Regions from separate parts of the Paenibacillus sp. TC-CSREp1 genome, predicted to be linked through region 2. Evidence: predicted binding sites of a transcription regulator. Region 2 holds the regulator's gene; each other region holds the start of a gene.
The links. Region 2 encodes Rex, which represses fermentation and respiration genes when NADH is low (regulators of the CRP and FNR family bind a similar motif). Its sites were predicted from a motif close to TTGTGAAATATTTCACAA; they were not measured.

Region 1 (4,425 bases), on a different contig from region 2:
AATGGTGGCGTTCCTGCTCGTTCCCGGCACTGATGCCATACACCTGCAAAGCCTGCTCGGTTTGACCCGATTTTGAATAGATCGCCGAGAGGAAACGGTAGTGGGACTGAACGCAGTCCTGACGCCCATTGATCACTGCATGAGAGAAGGCTTCTTTCAGTGAATCGGCTGCATGATTGTCCTCCAGTAAATATTCGTAAGCCGCCAGGAGGAAGGAGATCGTCTCATGTGCACCTGTCTTGGCCCGAAGCTCTCTGTAGTAGTCGACTCGCACCCGGCATTGTAGCGACGTGATGCTGTCTGGTATGCCAGCAAGAACCTGCCTCAGTGCATGTAAAAAAAACAGCTCATAATCACGCAGCGGAATGCTCTGGCTGTCTTGATTGACGTAACCTGCAGGTGAAGGGTCTTCTCCTCCAAGCCAGACGGTCCGAATGCCTTGAAAGAGCAGCTTCATATACCGGGTTTCCGAAGAGGTGCCAACCAGATCGGCTATACCGACCAATCTTGAAATGCTGCTCTCCCAGAGCGGAGATGCAGCTTCATCTCCAACGGGCTCTGGCAAGAGTGCAATACATACTTCTGGCCGCATGGCTGCGACAGCCATCAGCCAATAAGGATGGGCAACAACTGCAACTGTCCTTGGCTCCAACAAGCGCTTCTTGGCTTCTGACAGGGGAATGGCATGAATGGATGCCGGAAGCTGCTCTTGCTCAGCACTGCGGCTGCTGACGTAGGCGAGCGTTCCCTGCTCGGCTGCAAATAAAGCAGCAATGTCGGGGTAAGGGAATGATGACCAGCCCCCTTTGCGCGGAAAAAGCACATATTGGACCGGCCGGGCCGTGTCTGCTGCCAGTTCCTGTTCAGCCTGCTTCCGTGCAGCAGCAGAGCCGGGTTTTGACAAGCAATCTGTAGTTGTTAACGGTTCTGAACGTTCCAACTTTCATTCACCTCACTTTATTTATAAGGCTTACTTTCTATGTAAAGTGCTTTAGCATACCGCATGTGTGTGAACTGCCTGACACTAACATATGGGGATTCTGCTCCAAACATGAACATTTCCAATAATACTCGCGTTGTACAGCCCTTAATGTGGGATACACAAACTAACAAAGTGGCGGCATACAACGATTAAAGTGGCGATATATAACGATTGAATTGGCAACATACAACGATTAAAGTGACGATTTACAACCATTAATGCATGTGATAGACAAATCAATGATGCAGCAGACACAGCCGAACAAGCGACAGGAACCGCCAAACAATAGGCTTAATTTTATCTATTGTGTGACCAAGGTCACTTTTTTTCGCAGGGGAGGTAGGTATTGTGATAATTCTCACATGTGAGTTATGCGTAATCTGGCACAATACGTTCATCAACGTATTTGGAGAACAGACAGCGAAGATGAACGCTTCAACGCCACTTACGTATCTTGCTAAAGCGAACAGAAAGAAGGGGTAAAGGTATGGATCCGATTATGCTATCGCGTATCCAGTACGCACTTACAACGATTTTCCACTTTTTCTTCGTACCGCTGTCCATCGGCCTTGTGCTGCTGGTTGCGATTATGGAGACGTTGTATGTTGCCAAGGGGAAGGAAATCTACAAAACGATGGCCAAGTTCTGGGGCAAGCTGTTCCTGATCAACTTTGCCGTCGGCGTAGTCACCGGTATTTTACAAGAATTTCAGTTTGGCATGAACTGGTCGGAGTATTCCCGGTTTGTCGGTGACGTGTTCGGTGCGCCACTGGCGATTGAAGCGCTGCTTGCGTTTTTTATGGAATCTACATTTATCGGTTTATGGATATTCGGCTGGGACCGTTTGTCCAAAAAAGTCCATCTGGCTTGTATCTGGCTTGTATTCACCGGTACATTCCTGTCTGCGCTGTGGATTCTCGCAGCCAACTCGTTTATGCAGCATCCCGTCGGCTTCACGCTGAATAATGGCCGGGCCGAGATGAATGACTTCTTTGCATTAATTACGAATGGTCAGCTTCTCGTTGAATTCCCGCACACGATTTTCGGTGCTCTCATGACAGGAGCCTTTGTGGTAACGGGTATTAGCGCCTACAAGCTGATGAAAAAACAAGATGTGGAAGTGTTCCGCAGATCCTTCAATATTGCAATTATTATCGGTCTCGTTTCCTCGCTGGGTGTGGCTTTCTCAGGGCACTTCCAGGCACAGTATCTGGTGGAAACACAGCCAATGAAGATGGCTGCAAGTGAAGGCACATGGACAACAACGGAGGACCCTGCACCATGGACGGTTATTGCCTCCATTGATACGAAGAATCAAGAAAATTCAGGGGAGATCAAAATCCCTGGACTGCTCAGCTACCTGTCCTACAGCAAATTCTCGGGCAGTGTCAAAGGCATGAAAGAACTGAATGCCGAGTATCAGCAGACGTATGGACCGGGAGATTATATTCCACCTGTACGTACAACGTTCTGGAGCTTCCGTGTCATGATTGCTGCGGGTGGATTGATGATTCTGCTGGCGATGTATGGAACGTATCTGGCTTGGCGCAAAAAGTTGGAAGCAGCTAAACCATGGTTTATGCGTTTAATGGTATTTGCTATCTCATTGCCGTTTATCGCCAATACAGCAGGCTGGATTATGACGGAGGTCGGCAGACAGCCATGGACGGTATTTGGATTTATGACGACCGAAGCTGGCGTATCACCTAACGTATCCGCAGGTATGATCTTGTTCTCTACGATTGCCTTCACAGCGGCGTATAGCGTTCTTGGGGCCGTGATGGTGTATCTGTTTGTACGCAAAATCAAAGCAGGACCGTATGCCGTCGATAAGTCGGAAGAGCATGATGAGTCGGCCGATCCGTTTGGCATGGATGGGGGGTATTCCGTTGTTACTAAGTGAGCTGTGGTTTGTACTGATTGCCGTGTTGTTTATCGGGTTTTTCTTTCTTGAAGGTTTTGACTTCGGCGTAGGCATGTCTACCGGACTGATTGCCCGAACTGATCGTGAACGCCGTACGCTGATCAACTCCATTGGTCCATTCTGGGACGGCAATGAGGTTTGGCTGCTGACCGCGGGTGGGGCGATGTTTGCGGCTTTCCCGCATTGGTATGCAACACTGTTCAGCGGGTTCTATTTGCCGCTTGTTGTTGTGCTGCTGCTGCTCATCGGGCGCGGGGTTGCCTTCGAATTCCGCAGTAAAATGAAACAGCAGCGCTGGCGCAAAACATGGGACATCATCATTCTGGTGGCCAGCGCGCTGCTGCCATTCCTGTTCGGAGTGGTTTTTGCAACCATGATGAAAGGTCTGCCAATTGACGAGCAGATGCAGATGCATGCCGGATTCCTGGATATTGTCAATCCTTACAGCGTCGTAGGCGGCTTGAGTGTGACGCTGCTGTGCCTGGTTCACGGGCTGTTATTTGCTTCCCTGCGTACTGTGGGCGAGCTTAGAGAGCGGGCACTGCATCTCGCACAGAAGTTAATGATTCCGCTGACTGTAGTTCTGGTCCTGTATGCGGTATTAACCTATGTGATGACCGATGTGTTCGCTGTTCGCGGCTGGGCACTCTGGATTATGGTGGTGCTTGGTGCGGTTGCATTCGCACTTGCTGCGTACTTTATTCGCCAGAAGCGTGAAGGCCTGGCTTTCGGTATGACCGGTGCAGTCATTGCAATCGCCTTTGCATCCGTATTTATCGGACTGTTCCCGAGAGTCATCGTAAGCTCTCTCGGTTCGGCTTTTGATCTGACCGTATATAATGCGGCATCCGGTGCCTATTCGTTAAAAGTAATGACCATTGTTGCCTGCACACTGCTGCCATTTGTGCTTGGGTATCAGATCTGGAGTTATTATATTTTCCGCAAACGTCTGAACGAACAGCACCACCTGGAGTACTGACATGGGACGCGGGCTGATGAAGCTGCCGGGCATCCGGCCGGTACTCGCGCTGGCCTCTGCACTGGTGCTGCTGCAGGCGATGACCATTATTATGCAGGCCAAATGGCTGGCACAGGCCATTACGGCATTGTTTGAAGGTTCTCCTGTATCATCGCAGGTTCCTGTGCTGCTGCTGTTCCTGGCTGCTTTTGCCGCCCGCTACGCCATGTCATTCTGGCTGCAGCTTGTCACCACACGATATGCGGAGAGAACGGGAACGGACCTGCGCAGACAGATGATGGAACAGTGGTTTCGGCTCGGTCCGCGTTACGCCAAAACCGAAGGCACAGGACATCTGGTAACGCTGGCGCGTGAGGGGATTGCTCAGTACAAAACGTATCTGGAGCTGTTCATACCACGTATGCTGGGCACGGGATTTACACCTGTAATCATTCTGTTATACGTGTTCAAACTGGACACCATGTCCGGTATCATTTTGATGCTGACGCTGCCGATTCTGATTGTGTTTATGATTCTGATTGGGCTTGCGACCCAGCGCAA
Region 2 (4,425 bases):
GGCGACTTCTGGGAGACTGTTCAGAGCGAATCTGAATCATGTCTTGGCAGATCCTGCCCTTGGTTCCGCAAATGTTTCTATCACCGCGCCAAGCATGAGGCCGGGCTTTCGGACATTGTGATTACCAATCATTCGAAGCTGTTCACGGATGTGAAGGCAGCTCATCAGCTTTTGCCAGCATACGAAAGTTTGGTTATCGATGAGGCCCATCACCTGGAGGATGTTGCGGGTAAACATCTGGGTCTTCATATGAAATATTTTACCCTTGTGCACACACTCACACGTTTGTTCAAGGACAGCCGTAACGGGCAGCTGCCGATGCTGCGCTCACAGCTGTCAGGACACGAGAAAGGCGTGCAGTGGGGTTCCATGGTGGATGAGATGTTTCCTCTTGCTGTGGAAGTTAAGGAGCTCTGGGACCGTCTGAGCGACGCTCTGTTCAGCCTGCTTCCTGAACGCAGCGATGCGTCACCAGGCGAGACAGGACAATTCTCCCTTCGACTGAAGGCATCGCAAAAGCCTGCGAAATGGCAGGAGCTGCAGGATCTGGAGAACCAGATCTATGTCACTCTGGGCGATATGGTTCGCAAGGGCGACAAGCTGCTGCTTGAAGTGAAAGAGGACCAGGATGATTATCAGTCTGACAGCCTGATCACAGATATTACCGGACTGTTGAAGGATTTGACGACAATGAAGGAGAATTTGCGATTCTTCATGCGTATGGACGATGCCAAGACCGTGTACTGGATGGAAGCTAGCGGTCAGTTCCGCAGTAAATCCCTTCAGCTATACGCTGTTCCGGTGGATGTAAGTGCACAGCTGAAAGAGATGTTTTTTGACAAAAAGAAAAGCGTTGTGCTTACATCGGCGACATTGTCTGTAGATAAGTCCTTCCAGTTTATGATTGAGCAGCTGGGCTTGCAGGAGGCTGCGGACAATAATCGGCTGCTGACATCCATGCTTCCTTCTCCGTTTAATTATCGTGAGCAGGCTTTGCTGGTGATCCCGCGTGATTTCCCGAGTCTGAAGGGCAGTGTCGGAGATGCACACTTTGTACAGATGCTGGTGCAATCGCTGGCTGAAGCGGCGATCGCAACTCGTGGACGGATGATGGTGCTGTTCACCTCTTACAAAATGCTTCGCCAGGTGTATGATCCGCTCAAGGAGGCCTTGTCGGGAAATGACATTTCTCTGCTGGGCCAAGGGGTGGACAGTGGCAATCGCTCCAAGCTGACCCGAAGATTTCAGGATGCCAAAGCGGCGGTACTGCTGGGCACGAGCAGCTTCTGGGAAGGGGTGGATATTCCAGGCGAAGCTCTCACCTGTCTGGCGATTGTACGACTGCCGTTTCAGCCGCCGAACCATCCGCTTCTCGAAGCGAAGAGTGAACTGCTGGTGGAGCAGAAAAAAAATCCATTTATGAAGCTGTCTGTTCCACAGGCGGTCATCCGGTTCAAGCAGGGATTTGGACGACTGGTTCGTACCGGCAAGGATCGGGGTATTGTCATCGTGTATGATACCCGTGTGATCGAGGCTTACTACGGCAAGTATTTCCTGTACTCGCTGCCTGGGCCGAAGATGGAACATATGCTCACAGAACAGATGGTACCGCGTATTTCCGAATGGCTGGATCGACCTGCCGAGTAGCAAAAATATTCATTTTTTTGTAAGCTATGGCATTGCATTGTGCTTTAACATGGCGTTACACTCGAAAGAGACTTTACAGGCAGAACATCATGAACTTATAAATTTAACTTGCGGGCATTCTGTATATATAAAAATACTGCAGCTATGCATAGGTAGATATACAGAATGCTCATCTTTTCAATATGTATTTTGATATCGCAGCATTATTTATTATTTTATCGTGGCAATGGTAAGGGGGAGCAAGAATGAAATCGGATAAAATTTCAGAAGCAGTAGTAAGACGTCTGCCTGTGTATTTGCGTTATTTGAATGAACTCGTGCAGCGTGAGGTGACAACGGTTTCCTCGCAGGAGCTTGGACAACGCCTTGACTTGAATCCGGCCCAGATTCGCAAGGATCTGGCTTATTTTGGTGATTTTGGCCGTAAAGGCATTGGATATGATGTTTCTTACTTGATTGAGAAGATTCGTCACATATTGAAAATAGACCAACAGATCAATGTGGCTCTGGTTGGAGCCGGTAATCTTGGACATGCGTTGTCGAATTATAATGCGTACCTCAAGGACAATATGAAGATTGTAGCTATCTTTGATGCATATGGTCCGAAGATTGGCAGCAAGATCAACAGTCTGACGGTCAAACCGATGGAAGAGCTGACCGAGGCGGTACAAAAAGATAACATCCGCATCGGCATCATCACGGTTCCTGATACAGAAGCGCAGAATGTCGCTGACCAGCTGATTGAATCGGGGATTGAGGCCATTCTGAACTTTGCACCAACCATTCTGAAAACACCTCCGCATGTACGTATCCATCATGCTGATTTTACAACAGATTTGCTGAGCCTGGCTTATTACTTGGAGAACGGAAAGGACGAGGAGCAAGATGACAACAACGAATAAATGGGTAATTCACAACGGGAAATTTGCTGTAAATGAAGGCTCCAACTGGACAGTAGTGCTAGGATATATGGTTGTTGAGGATGACAAGATTGTGCATATTGGTGAGACGCTGCCGGAAGGAAACGAGCATCTGACTAAAGTGGATGGAAAAGGGCTTCTCTTCCTGCCGGGTCTGATCAATACGCATGGTCATGCAGCGATGTCACTGCTTCGCGGCCATGGCGATGATCTGGCATTGCAGGTGTGGCTGCAGGAAAAAATGTGGCCTATGGAGGCCAAAATGACTTCCGAGGACGTGTATTGGGGAGCATCGCTTTCCGTGCTGGAGATGTTGAAAGGCGGCACAACAGCATTTCTGGATATGTACGATCATATGGATCAGGTCGCAAAAGTGGTGGAACAGTCCGGGGCAAGAGCTGCTCTTGCGCGTGGTGTAATCGGACTTTGTTCGGAAGAAGAGCAGATGCGCAAACTGGAAGAGTCTGCAGCATTTGCACGTGAGTGGAATGGACAGGCGGGTGGACGCATCACAACCGTAATTTCTCCGCACGCACCCTATACTTGTCCTCCAGACTACATAGAGAAGCTGGTACAGGTTGCACATGATCTGGACCTGCCGCTGCATACACACATGTCAGAAACCTTACGTGAAGTTGAGCAAAATGTAACAGATTATGGTCTGCGTCCAGTGGCACATCTGGAGAAACACGGCTTCTTCTCCCGCCCTTCGCTGGTAGCTCATGCGGTGCATCTGAACGATGAAGAGATCGAAATTTTGGGGCGTCATGATGTTGCCGTATCTCACAATCCGGGGAGTAATCTGAAGCTGGCCTCCGGGGTAGCGCGTGTTCCAGCGCTGTTAAAAGCCGGGGTGACGGTATCACTGGGGACAGATGGCCCTGCGAGTAATAACAATTTGGATATGTTTGAGGAAATGCGGCTTGCAGCCCTTATCCATAAAGGTGTATCTGGCGATCCGACAGCTGTACCTGCTGGTGAGGCGCTGCTGCTTGGAACAGGTTACGGTGCGAAGTCTATCTTTCTGAAGGATACAGGAGCGCTGCTAGTGGGAATGAAGGCTGATTTTATTGCATTAGATATTGAACAGGCTCATTTCTATCCGCATACCGATCTGATTTCACATACGATATATTCTGCTTCTGCGAAGGACGTGCAGCACGTCTGGGTTGACGGGAAGCAGGTAGTGAAGCATGGTGAATGTTTGACACTTGATGAAGAGCGTATTTTGCGAGAAGCTCAGCAGGCATTTGACCAGCTGCTTGCTCGTTAAGGAATAGACAGGCTGCAGTGTGCAGTTTTTCAAGGAAAGGAAGTTCAGCTCTTGAAGAAAAAAAAGAAGTGGATCTGGATATCGCTGCTCATCCTCGTTCTGGTTTTGTTTGGACTGCAGCAATATTATGTCTACGTTACACAGGATCAGCGCCAGGAGGAAGCACTGGCGATTCAGGCGGCGAAGGACCAGCTCGGCATCACATCACCGGATGAGCTGCGCAAATACGTCTGGGGCGAAAAAGAAGGCGATGACAACATCTATTGGACGATGACGGCCAAAAATAAAGACAACCAGGATATTATGGTATGGGTGAAGTTTGATGCGAACAATAAGCCTGTGCAAGGTACGGGCGGGGTTCACAGTGAGCTGCTGCAGAACGGGATGTCTGAGACACAAATTCGCAGTCGCTTCGAGTCGGACGTGCCTGGCGGCGAGATTAATCGGATCATGCCCGGAGTCGTAAATAATATTTACGTTTGGCAGGTATATTACAAAGCGGATACACACAATTATTATCGGTTTTACCGATTCAGCACCGGGGAGCAGGTAGATCTGGTGTATACAGTTCCTAACAGCTAGCCA
Region 3 (4,425 bases), on a different contig from region 2:
GCTCAAACAGCACATGCATCAAACCCAGTGCCAGCGCACTGTCTGTACCCGGATAGAGCGGAATAAACCAGTCTGCCCATTGCGCCGTCCGGTTGCGGTGTACGTCAATGACTACGATTTTGGCTCCGTTCTTGCGTGCCTTCTCTGCAAGCACAACCTGATGCATGTTCGTACTAACGATATTCCCGCCCCAGACAACAATCAGATCGGCATGCTCCGTATCCTCAGGCAGCGTGCCGCGGTTGGCTCCCATCGTATATTTCCAGCCTGTATTGCCCGCAGCATTACAGATCGTCTGCTCCAGCACACTTGCACCCAGCGCATTGAAGAAACGCCGATCCATGCCATCCACTCCGAGTATGCCCATATTGCCGTAGTAGCTGTATGGCAGAATGCTCTCGGGTCCATAGGTTGCGGACAGGTCCTTGAACCTTGTCGTAATTTCCAGAATGGCTTCGTCCCAGCTGATCCGCTCGAACTTGCCTTCACCTTTGGCGCCGATACGTTTCATCGGATATTGAAGACGCTCGGGGTGATATACCCGCTCCGTCATATTTCGAACTTTATTACAGATCGCACCCTTTGTGATCGGATGGTCCGGGTTCCCGGTGACCTTTACAATTTTACCGTTCTCTTTATGTAACAGCAGACCACATGTGTCTGGACAATCGAGCGGGCATACCGCTGGAAACACACCATTCTCCTGATCGATCATCTTCTGGCTCCCCCTCTTTCAACAGCTATCCCTATATGATATCCCTTTTGAAGTCATACCGTAAAGAGAACAGGAACAATTCGCCAAATCTTCATGATTTCAACGCTTTTCCTGCCCTTAGTGCGAGCTGCAAAAAAAGTTTTCACCTGTGTGATTCATTCTTGAAATCAAGGGGTAAATTAAAAACAAGGCATTAGGCTAGTGTTTCCCCACTTCCTCCTCATGCCATATCATGGACCACTCCCGAAATTCGCCATGGACAGGTTTCGTTCCCCCGAACCTTGTCATGGCGAATTTATTTTGTGTTTATTTTAGGATAATACCAAAAAGATGATCACATCTCATTGCGCACAGGACCAATGGTCATGCCATGCATGAGATGAATCATCTTTTGTTAAGCTTGCATATCTGTTTGCTCACCTGCATGTTTGATTGCCTAGCCGCATGCATAGTTTCGTTTCATGAATGCTCTTCCCTTGTGTTAAGCCTGCTTGCTCCACATGCCTCTTGCATCAGCTTCCACAGAGCTGACCGCAGCAGAAGCAGTCGTCTCGGATTTCACTGCCGGCTCTGTCTTGCGCAGATAGACCATCCAGTACGCAGCCGCTACGAATAAAGCCCCGCCTGTCAGATTACCCAGCCACACTGGAATAAAATTCATGACATATTGCCCCCAGGTATAATGACCTTCGAAGATCGCTGCGGGGATCAGGAACATATTTGCTACAACGTGCTGAAAGCCAATGGCGACAAAGGCCATCGTCGGGAACCAGATCCCCAGAATTTTACCGCTCATCGTATCCGCAGCATAGGACAACCACACGGCTAGCGCCACCAGCCAGTTACAGCCAATACCGGATATAAAAGCCTGGAAGAAGCTATCGTGCAGCTTGTGCCCCGCCATATCTACCACCTTGGTGAGATACACGCCGTCTGCAGTAAGGCCCAGCACATGACCAAAGAAAAACGCAACAAACAATGCACCCAGCAGATTGCCAAGCGTCACCAGAATCAGGTTCTTCAGCATGCTTCCCGGGGTAATTTTACGAGTAATTGCTGCAAGCGGCACAGCCATCATGTTACCTGTCAGCAGCTCCCCTCCGCCGATCAATACCAGAATAAGCCCCACCGGGAACACGGCTGCTCCAATAAATGTGGCTATGCTGCCCCATTCCGCAGGCGCAGACGCGATAACACGAATATCCAGCAGAAATCCGAGCGCAATGAATGCCCCGGCCAGAAATCCGAGAATCAGCACCGAGGACACCGGATTCTGCGCTTTTTTCATCCCGGTCTGTGCTGTATATTGTGCAACCTCAAGAGGTGTTTTGGCCGCCATAAGTCATCCTCTCCTTTTTCTTCTATCCGTCTCAAAATGTAATTTTCTATCTATGTATTTATTGTATATCGGCTGAACATAAAACTTTGTGCAAATAATCACAATAATGCGTTGTTCATTATTCAGGATAGAAAAAGAAAAGACTGACGGTATTCCCGCCAGCCCTGGTTCTCCATAACTCCATATCCCGATATGGATGCTTCTCTGCTATCTGTTCTACAGCATTAACTTCTTCGTTTGAATTTGACTACCACCTTATTATCTTGCTGCTGTTGCTTGCTGCCCTTGCCTTTACACCAAAGCTGGTGCTTTGACCTCTACCGGAGGCAAAGCCTGCAAACCTGCCGTGTTCAGGAAGTTCCACGGTTTGTTGTAATGCGGCTGGAAGAAGAAGTCGATAAACGCGAGCTCATCCACCGTCATGTTGTTCTGAATGCAAACCGAGATCGTATTGATCGACTGAGTCAGGTCTACTTGAGACATAATCTGGGCGCCGACGATACGGCGGGTTGCTTGCTCATAGACCACTTTCAACAGCAGCTTCTCTGCGGTTGGCATAAATTCCGGGCGATAGCTGTCCTCCAGCACCACCGCTTCCACAATCAAGCCCTCATCGGCGGCCGATGTCTCGGTCATGCCCGTTCCTGCAATGTTTTGCTCATATATTTTAATGCCCGATGTCCCTTGTGTTCCCATATATGGAGTCGTTGGACGAACCAGATTACGTGCAACGAGTGTACCCATGCGAACCGCATTGGTGGCAAGCGGGATATAGGAAGCTTTGCCTGTTGGATTGTAATGAATCGCACAGCTGTCTCCTGCTGCAAATACGTCCTTTTGGCTGGTCTGCATATATTTGTCCACAATGATTGCTCCGTTCGGCAGCATATCCACCTGGCCTTTGAGCAGCTCCGTGTTCGGGCGGAACCCGATGCAGAGGATGACCAGATCCGTCTCGAACTCCCCTTTGGACGTGATGACTTTGGTGACTTTGCTGTTCTCGCCGCTAAACTTCTGCACGGTTTGACCCAGAGCAAGTGTGATGCCTTTTTCCGTCAAGGTGTGCTCGATTGCATCCGTGAATTCGGGGTCCAGATATTTGTTCAAAATACGATCCACGCTGTCAATCAGCGTCACTTCCTTGCCGTTCATCTGGAACGCTTCAACCAGTTCAACACCAATATATCCTGCACCAACCACGGTTACCCGTTTGGCGTCTTTTGCTTTTTCGATGATCGTATTGGAATGATTGTAGTTTTTGCAGAGCAGGATGTTGTCCATCTCAATGCCTTCCAGCTTCGGAACAACTGGCCAAGAACCTGTAGTCACAATCAGCTTGTCAAATGTATCTTCTAATTCTTCCCCGGTTTGCAGATTTTTAGCCCGCAGCTTGTGGCCTTTGGCATCCACTTCGGTAACCTCATGCAGCATTTTGGTCACCACACCGAGGTCTGCCAATTGATTTGGCGAAGAATAGAACAGGCCGTCCGGGTCTTTGACCACGCCGCCAACGTAGAGCGCAATGCCACAGGACAGGAAGGAAATATTGTCATTGCGTTCATATACGGTAATGGTTGCATCCGGGTAAAGTTTGGCGGTATTCACGATGGCTGCTGTCCCTGCATGTGTACATCCGATCACGGCGATTTTCATAGGTAGTTCCTCCTTGGAGTATATAAAAATGATGAAAGATAAATGTCATTGTAATCACTGCTTGAATAGTTGTGAAACATTTCACTATTAACTCGATGGTTTATGTGATTTATTTCACTTTGTACACTCATTATAATGTGATCTTTTTCACATTGCAAGAGATTTCGCCAAAATCTTTTTTTTTGTCATTTCAAAATTATATCTTGCTGCCTCAATCCTCTTTTTTCAGTACGCTCATTTTTCCCGAACGCCATCTCAGTTATGCCACCCAATATGTTCAATTTTCGCAGAAGTATCACAGTATTCATGAGTTCATATCCATGGAAAACAGAAAACAGATAACGTAGTTGAAGATGTCCTTTTTACGCAGACCGATAAGGCAAAATCAATTATTCATCCTGCATCATCATCTGCATCCCATCTCAGTGAAAACAAAAAAAGCCTGTCCCTCTAATTGCAGAAGGACAGGCTTTTCGTTATGAGTGACCTCACATGTCACACGTTATAACATTCGTACTATGCAAGCAGTTGCTCAATAGCAGCACTCATGGACTCTGGAGATTCCTTAGGTTCGATGCGGCCAACAACTTCACCCTCGCGGTTCACAAGGAACTTGGTAAAGTTCCATTGGATATCACTCGTTTCACCCACACCAGGCTGCTGCTGCTTCAAATATTGAAACAAAGGATGAGCACCTTCTCCATTTACATCCACTTTG
Region 4 (4,425 bases), on a different contig from region 2:
AACGCCCCATGTATTATCTTCATTGACGAGATTGATGCGGTAGGACGTCAACGTGGTGCTGGTCTTGGCGGCGGTCACGATGAACGTGAACAAACCCTCAACCAGTTGCTCGTTGAGATGGACGGATTTGGAGCAAACGAAGGTATTATCATCGTTGCTGCTACGAACCGTGCAGATATTCTGGACCCTGCGTTATTGCGTCCAGGTCGTTTTGACCGTCAGATTACAGTGGATCGTCCTGATGTTAAAGGCCGTGAAGCTGTTCTGAAAGTGCATTCCCGCAACAAACCACTCACGAAAGATGTGAGACTGGATATTATTGCGAAGCGTACAACAGGTTTCTCCGGTGCAGACCTGGAGAACTTGCTGAATGAAGCGGCACTGCTTGCAGCCCGTCGTAACAGAAGAGATATTTCGATGCGTGAAGTGGATGAAGCGATTGACCGCGTCATTGTAGGTACGGAGAAGAAAAGCCGTGTTATCAGTGACCGTGAGAAACGCATTGTCGCTTATCACGAAGCAGGCCATACCATTGTAGGATACTTCCTGGAACATGCTGATATGGTACATAAAGTGACCATCATTCCGCGCGGACGTGCGGGTGGATATGTAATCATGTTGCCAAAAGAAGATCGTATGCTCGTTACCAAACAAGAGCTGCTGGATAAAGTAACCGGACTCCTTGGGGGCCGCGTTGCGGAGGAATTGTTTATCGGGGAGATTGGTACCGGTGCATACAGTGACTTCCAGCAAGCGACAGGTATCGTGCGCAGCATGGTTATGGAATACGGTATGAGTGAGAAACTGGGTCCAATGCAATTCGGAAGTTCACAAGGGCAGGTATTCCTTGGACGGGATATCGGTCACGAACAGAATTACTCGGATTCCATCGCATATGAGATCGACCAAGAGATGCAGCGCTTTATTAATGAATGTTATGAGAAGTGTAAAGCTTTGCTGATCAAACATACCAAAGAGATGCATCTGATTGCTGAAACATTGCTTGAGGTGGAAACACTGGAAATGGATCAGATCAAACAATTGATCGAAACAGGTTCCCTTACACCAAAAGCAGAAGGCGACAACTCTGGAGAAGGCACGCCAAGTGAAGGTGGCGAACCAATCATTGATAACATCGGTGATGTTCGTGTCCGTATTCAAGGCAAAGATGAAACATCTGAGCCGCTGGCTGGAGATATTCCTAACGAAGCTCCAGACGTAGATAAGGGCAGCAATGATCCGAATGATGGCGGCACCAAGCCAACATCTTAACATGTCATATAACCGGCAATTAGCCGGAATAAGAAAGAGAGCCCTCGCGGCTCTCTTTTTTTTGTAACAATTATTCCTTTGAAGGAGAAACGGATAATCGAGAGCTAGATGGCGAACCGGATAGAATGAGTGGGATATGAGGGGATATCCTGCCCTTTTTCATTTATTGACAGAGTCGTGAACGTTGTGTACATTAGTTGTTAAACCGCTTGTGATTCGTTTCTCAAGCGAACATAACGACTTAGGTTAGCCCTATGAAACAGCGCTTGGCGCTGTCCCGATAAGGAGAGGATCACAAGTGGAAGCTCTGGCTTTAGAGCGCAAGGCTGAGATGAATCGTGAGCTGCGTGAGCGGCTGATGGAACTCAAAAAGGAACGTAATGCCATTATTCTGGCTCATTACTATCAACGTGACGAAGTACAGGAAGTCGCTGACTTCCGTGGAGACTCATTCCTGCTGGCCCAGAAGGCTGCACAGACGGATGCTGATGTGATCGTGTTCTGTGGTGTTCATTTTATGGGTGAAAGCGCTAAAATTCTGGCTCCAAACAAAACGGTTCTGATTCCAGATGAACGTGCCGGTTGTCCGATGGCTGATATGGTGAACGTAGACGGATTGCGCAAGCTGAAGGCACAGCATCCGAATGCGAAAGTAGTCACATACATTAACTCCTCGGCTGAGATCAAAGCAGAAACGGATATTTGCTGTACATCGGCGAATGCAGTTCGGGTTATCCAGTCCGTAGATTCTGATGAAATTATTTGGGTACCTGATAAAAATCTTGGACATTATGTGCAGCAGCACACAGACAAAAAGATGATTATCTGGGAAGGCTACTGCAATACACATGATATGTTAACGGTCAAAGATGTGGTGGAGATGAAAGCCAAATACCCTAATGCCGAATTCGTGGTGCACCCGGAATGTCGTCCTGAAGTTGTGGCGATGGGGGATTTTGTAGGCAGCACAACGGCCATTCTTGAATATTGCAAAAAGTCAGCAACAAAGGAATTTATCGTAGGTACAGAAGACGGAACGGGGTACCAGCTTCGTCTCGACAGTCCGGATAAACAGTTCCACTTCGCGACGAAGTTCCTTGTATGTCCGAATATGAAGGTCAACAATCTGAAGAAGCTGGTTAAATGTCTGGAAACGATGAAACCACAGATCTATGTTCCGCCGGCTGTTGCTGATAAAGCCAGAGAATCACTAGAGCGCATGTTACTGGTGAAGTAACATGCGTTACTCTTGCTCCGAGACAGGTGAATGAGATGAAACCGCAGATACCGCAATATATACATGATTTTGATCTCTCTGCGCTGCCCATGGTGGAGACCGATGTGCTCGTGATCGGTTCAGGCATTGCCGGGCTGTTTACGGCGATTAAGGCCAGTGAACAGCATCGCGTGCTGATGATTACGAAGAAGTCTTTACTTGAGAGTAACACCCGATATGCGCAGGGAGGCATTGCGGCTGTTATTGCTGAAGATGATTCGCCTGCATACCACCTGCAGGATACCCTTGTTGCCGGAGCGGGTTTATGCCGCTCCGAAGCAGTAGAAGTATTGGTGAATGAAGGGCCAGAAGGCGTCAGGGAACTGATCCGTCTGGGGACATTGTTTGACCTGGAGAACGGCGAACTGGCGTTGACGCAGGAAGGTGCGCATAGCCACCGCCGTATTTTGCATGCCAATGGAGACGCAACAGGATATGAGATTGTTCGTGCACTTGCCGTTGAGGTACATGAACATCCGGTAATTGATGTATGGGATGAGCATTTTGTCATCGACTTGATTACGGATCAGGGCGAATGTATTGGTGCTTTGGTTTTGAAGGAAGACGGCTCAAAAGTATTTGTCAGAGCCAAGGCCACGGTGCTGTGCTCTGGCGGGGCTGGACAGCTCTACCGCTATACAACCAATCCTGATGTTGCAACCGCTGATGGAGTCGCTATGGCATATCGTGCAGGTGCCGTTGTGCGTGATATGGAATTTATTCAGTTCCACCCTACCTCTTTGTGTTATCCCGGTGCTCCGCGCTTTCTGGTATCCGAGGCAGTACGCGGGGAAGGCGCATATCTGCGCAACGTAAAAGGGGAGCGTTTTATGGAAAAATATCATCCCCAGCTGGAGCTTGCGCCACGCGATATCGTAGCCAGAGCAATTGTCAGCGAGATAGAATTAACGAACAGTACATTTGTTTACCTTGATATTACACATGAGCCGCCGGAGATGGTAAAGCATCGCTTCCCTACGATCTATGAAACCTGTATGCGATATGGTCTTGATATGACATCAGACTGGATACCGGTTGCACCTGCAGCACATTACATGATGGGCGGGGTCAAAACCGATCTGAGCGGCGAAAGCAGCATTCCACGATTATTTGCCTGCGGCGAAGTGTCATCTACAGGTGTACATGGAGCGAATCGCCTGGCAAGCAATTCCTTGTCTGAAGCGATTGTATTTGGCCGCAGAATTGTGGAACGTATTGAATCGCTACCTTCCCTAGCACCGTCGCTTGGTAGAGATGTGAAATCTCGGAGCATGGATAACAGCAGTGCTGAACAGAAGCAGCAATCCAAACCGATATCAGAAAAACGGCTGAGCCTGCAGAAAATGATGGTTCGTAAAGTCGGTCTGCGAAGAAACGGCAAAAATCTGCAGCAGGCCCTGGATAATTTGCAGCAGGAGCTTCCGTTTTTGGATCAAAGCCTCAACTACAGAGAAGAGCTGGAATATGCGAACCTTCTTACCTGTGCATGGCTGGTGACTTGCGGAGCACTTCATCGTGAGGAGAGTCGCGGGGCGCATTATCGTGAAGATTACCCGGCCCGAGACGATGCGATGTGGCAGAAGCATAGTTTGCAGCAGCGAGAACAAGCGATTGTGGAGGAATGGATGTCATGATATTGAATGGATACAATCAACAATTGATCGAGACGATTAAAGGCTGGCTGCACGAGGATGTAGGTGCAGGAGATGTCACCACCAGTGTGACCATCCCCACAGGCAGTGAATCCAAAGCTGTCATCCATGCCAAGGATCAAGGAATCATTGCAGGCATGCCCATTGCTGAGCTTGTATTTCAAGTCGTTGATCCGGCACTTCGTTATACGGCAAAAGTGAGTGACGGTGATGCTGTCCATCCGG

Region 1: the regulator Rex is predicted to act here: its motif matches at 1,329-1,346, upstream of ACQSGY_RS18615 (cytochrome ubiquinol oxidase subunit I).
Region 3: the regulator Rex is predicted to act here: its motif matches at 2,141-2,158, upstream of ACQSGY_RS12770 (formate/nitrite transporter family protein).
Region 4: the regulator Rex is predicted to act here: its motif matches at 1,482-1,499, upstream of nadA (quinolinate synthase NadA).

The regions. Positions count from the first base shown of each region.
Region 1 is NZ_JBNOKM010000011.1:226,426-230,850, forward strand. Features, by position in the region: gene ACQSGY_RS18610 (hypothetical protein) at 1-940, opposite strand, end outside; gene ACQSGY_RS18615 (cytochrome ubiquinol oxidase subunit I) at 1,470-2,885, shown strand; gene cydB (cytochrome d ubiquinol oxidase subunit II) at 2,827-3,885, shown strand; gene ACQSGY_RS18625 (ABC transporter ATP-binding protein/permease) at 3,887-4,425, shown strand, end outside.
Region 2 is NZ_JBNOKM010000006.1:214,805-219,229, reverse strand. Features, by position in the region: gene dinG (ATP-dependent DNA helicase DinG) at 1-1,647, shown strand, start outside; gene ACQSGY_RS11115 (redox-sensing transcriptional repressor Rex) at 1,893-2,549, shown strand; gene ACQSGY_RS11110 (amidohydrolase) at 2,533-3,840, shown strand; gene ACQSGY_RS11105 (DUF5590 domain-containing protein) at 3,892-4,422, shown strand.
Region 3 is NZ_JBNOKM010000007.1:253,929-258,353, forward strand. Features, by position in the region: gene ACQSGY_RS12765 (molybdopterin-containing oxidoreductase family protein) at 1-715, opposite strand, end outside; gene ACQSGY_RS12770 (formate/nitrite transporter family protein) at 1,197-2,054, opposite strand; gene ACQSGY_RS12775 (FAD-dependent oxidoreductase) at 2,346-3,707, opposite strand; gene ACQSGY_RS12780 (glutathione peroxidase) at 4,224-4,425, opposite strand, start outside.
Region 4 is NZ_JBNOKM010000026.1:46,147-50,571, forward strand. Features, by position in the region: gene ftsH (ATP-dependent zinc metalloprotease FtsH) at 1-1,272, shown strand, start outside; gene nadA (quinolinate synthase NadA) at 1,571-2,509, shown strand; gene nadB (L-aspartate oxidase) at 2,545-4,182, shown strand; gene nadC (carboxylating nicotinate-nucleotide diphosphorylase) at 4,179-4,425, shown strand, end outside.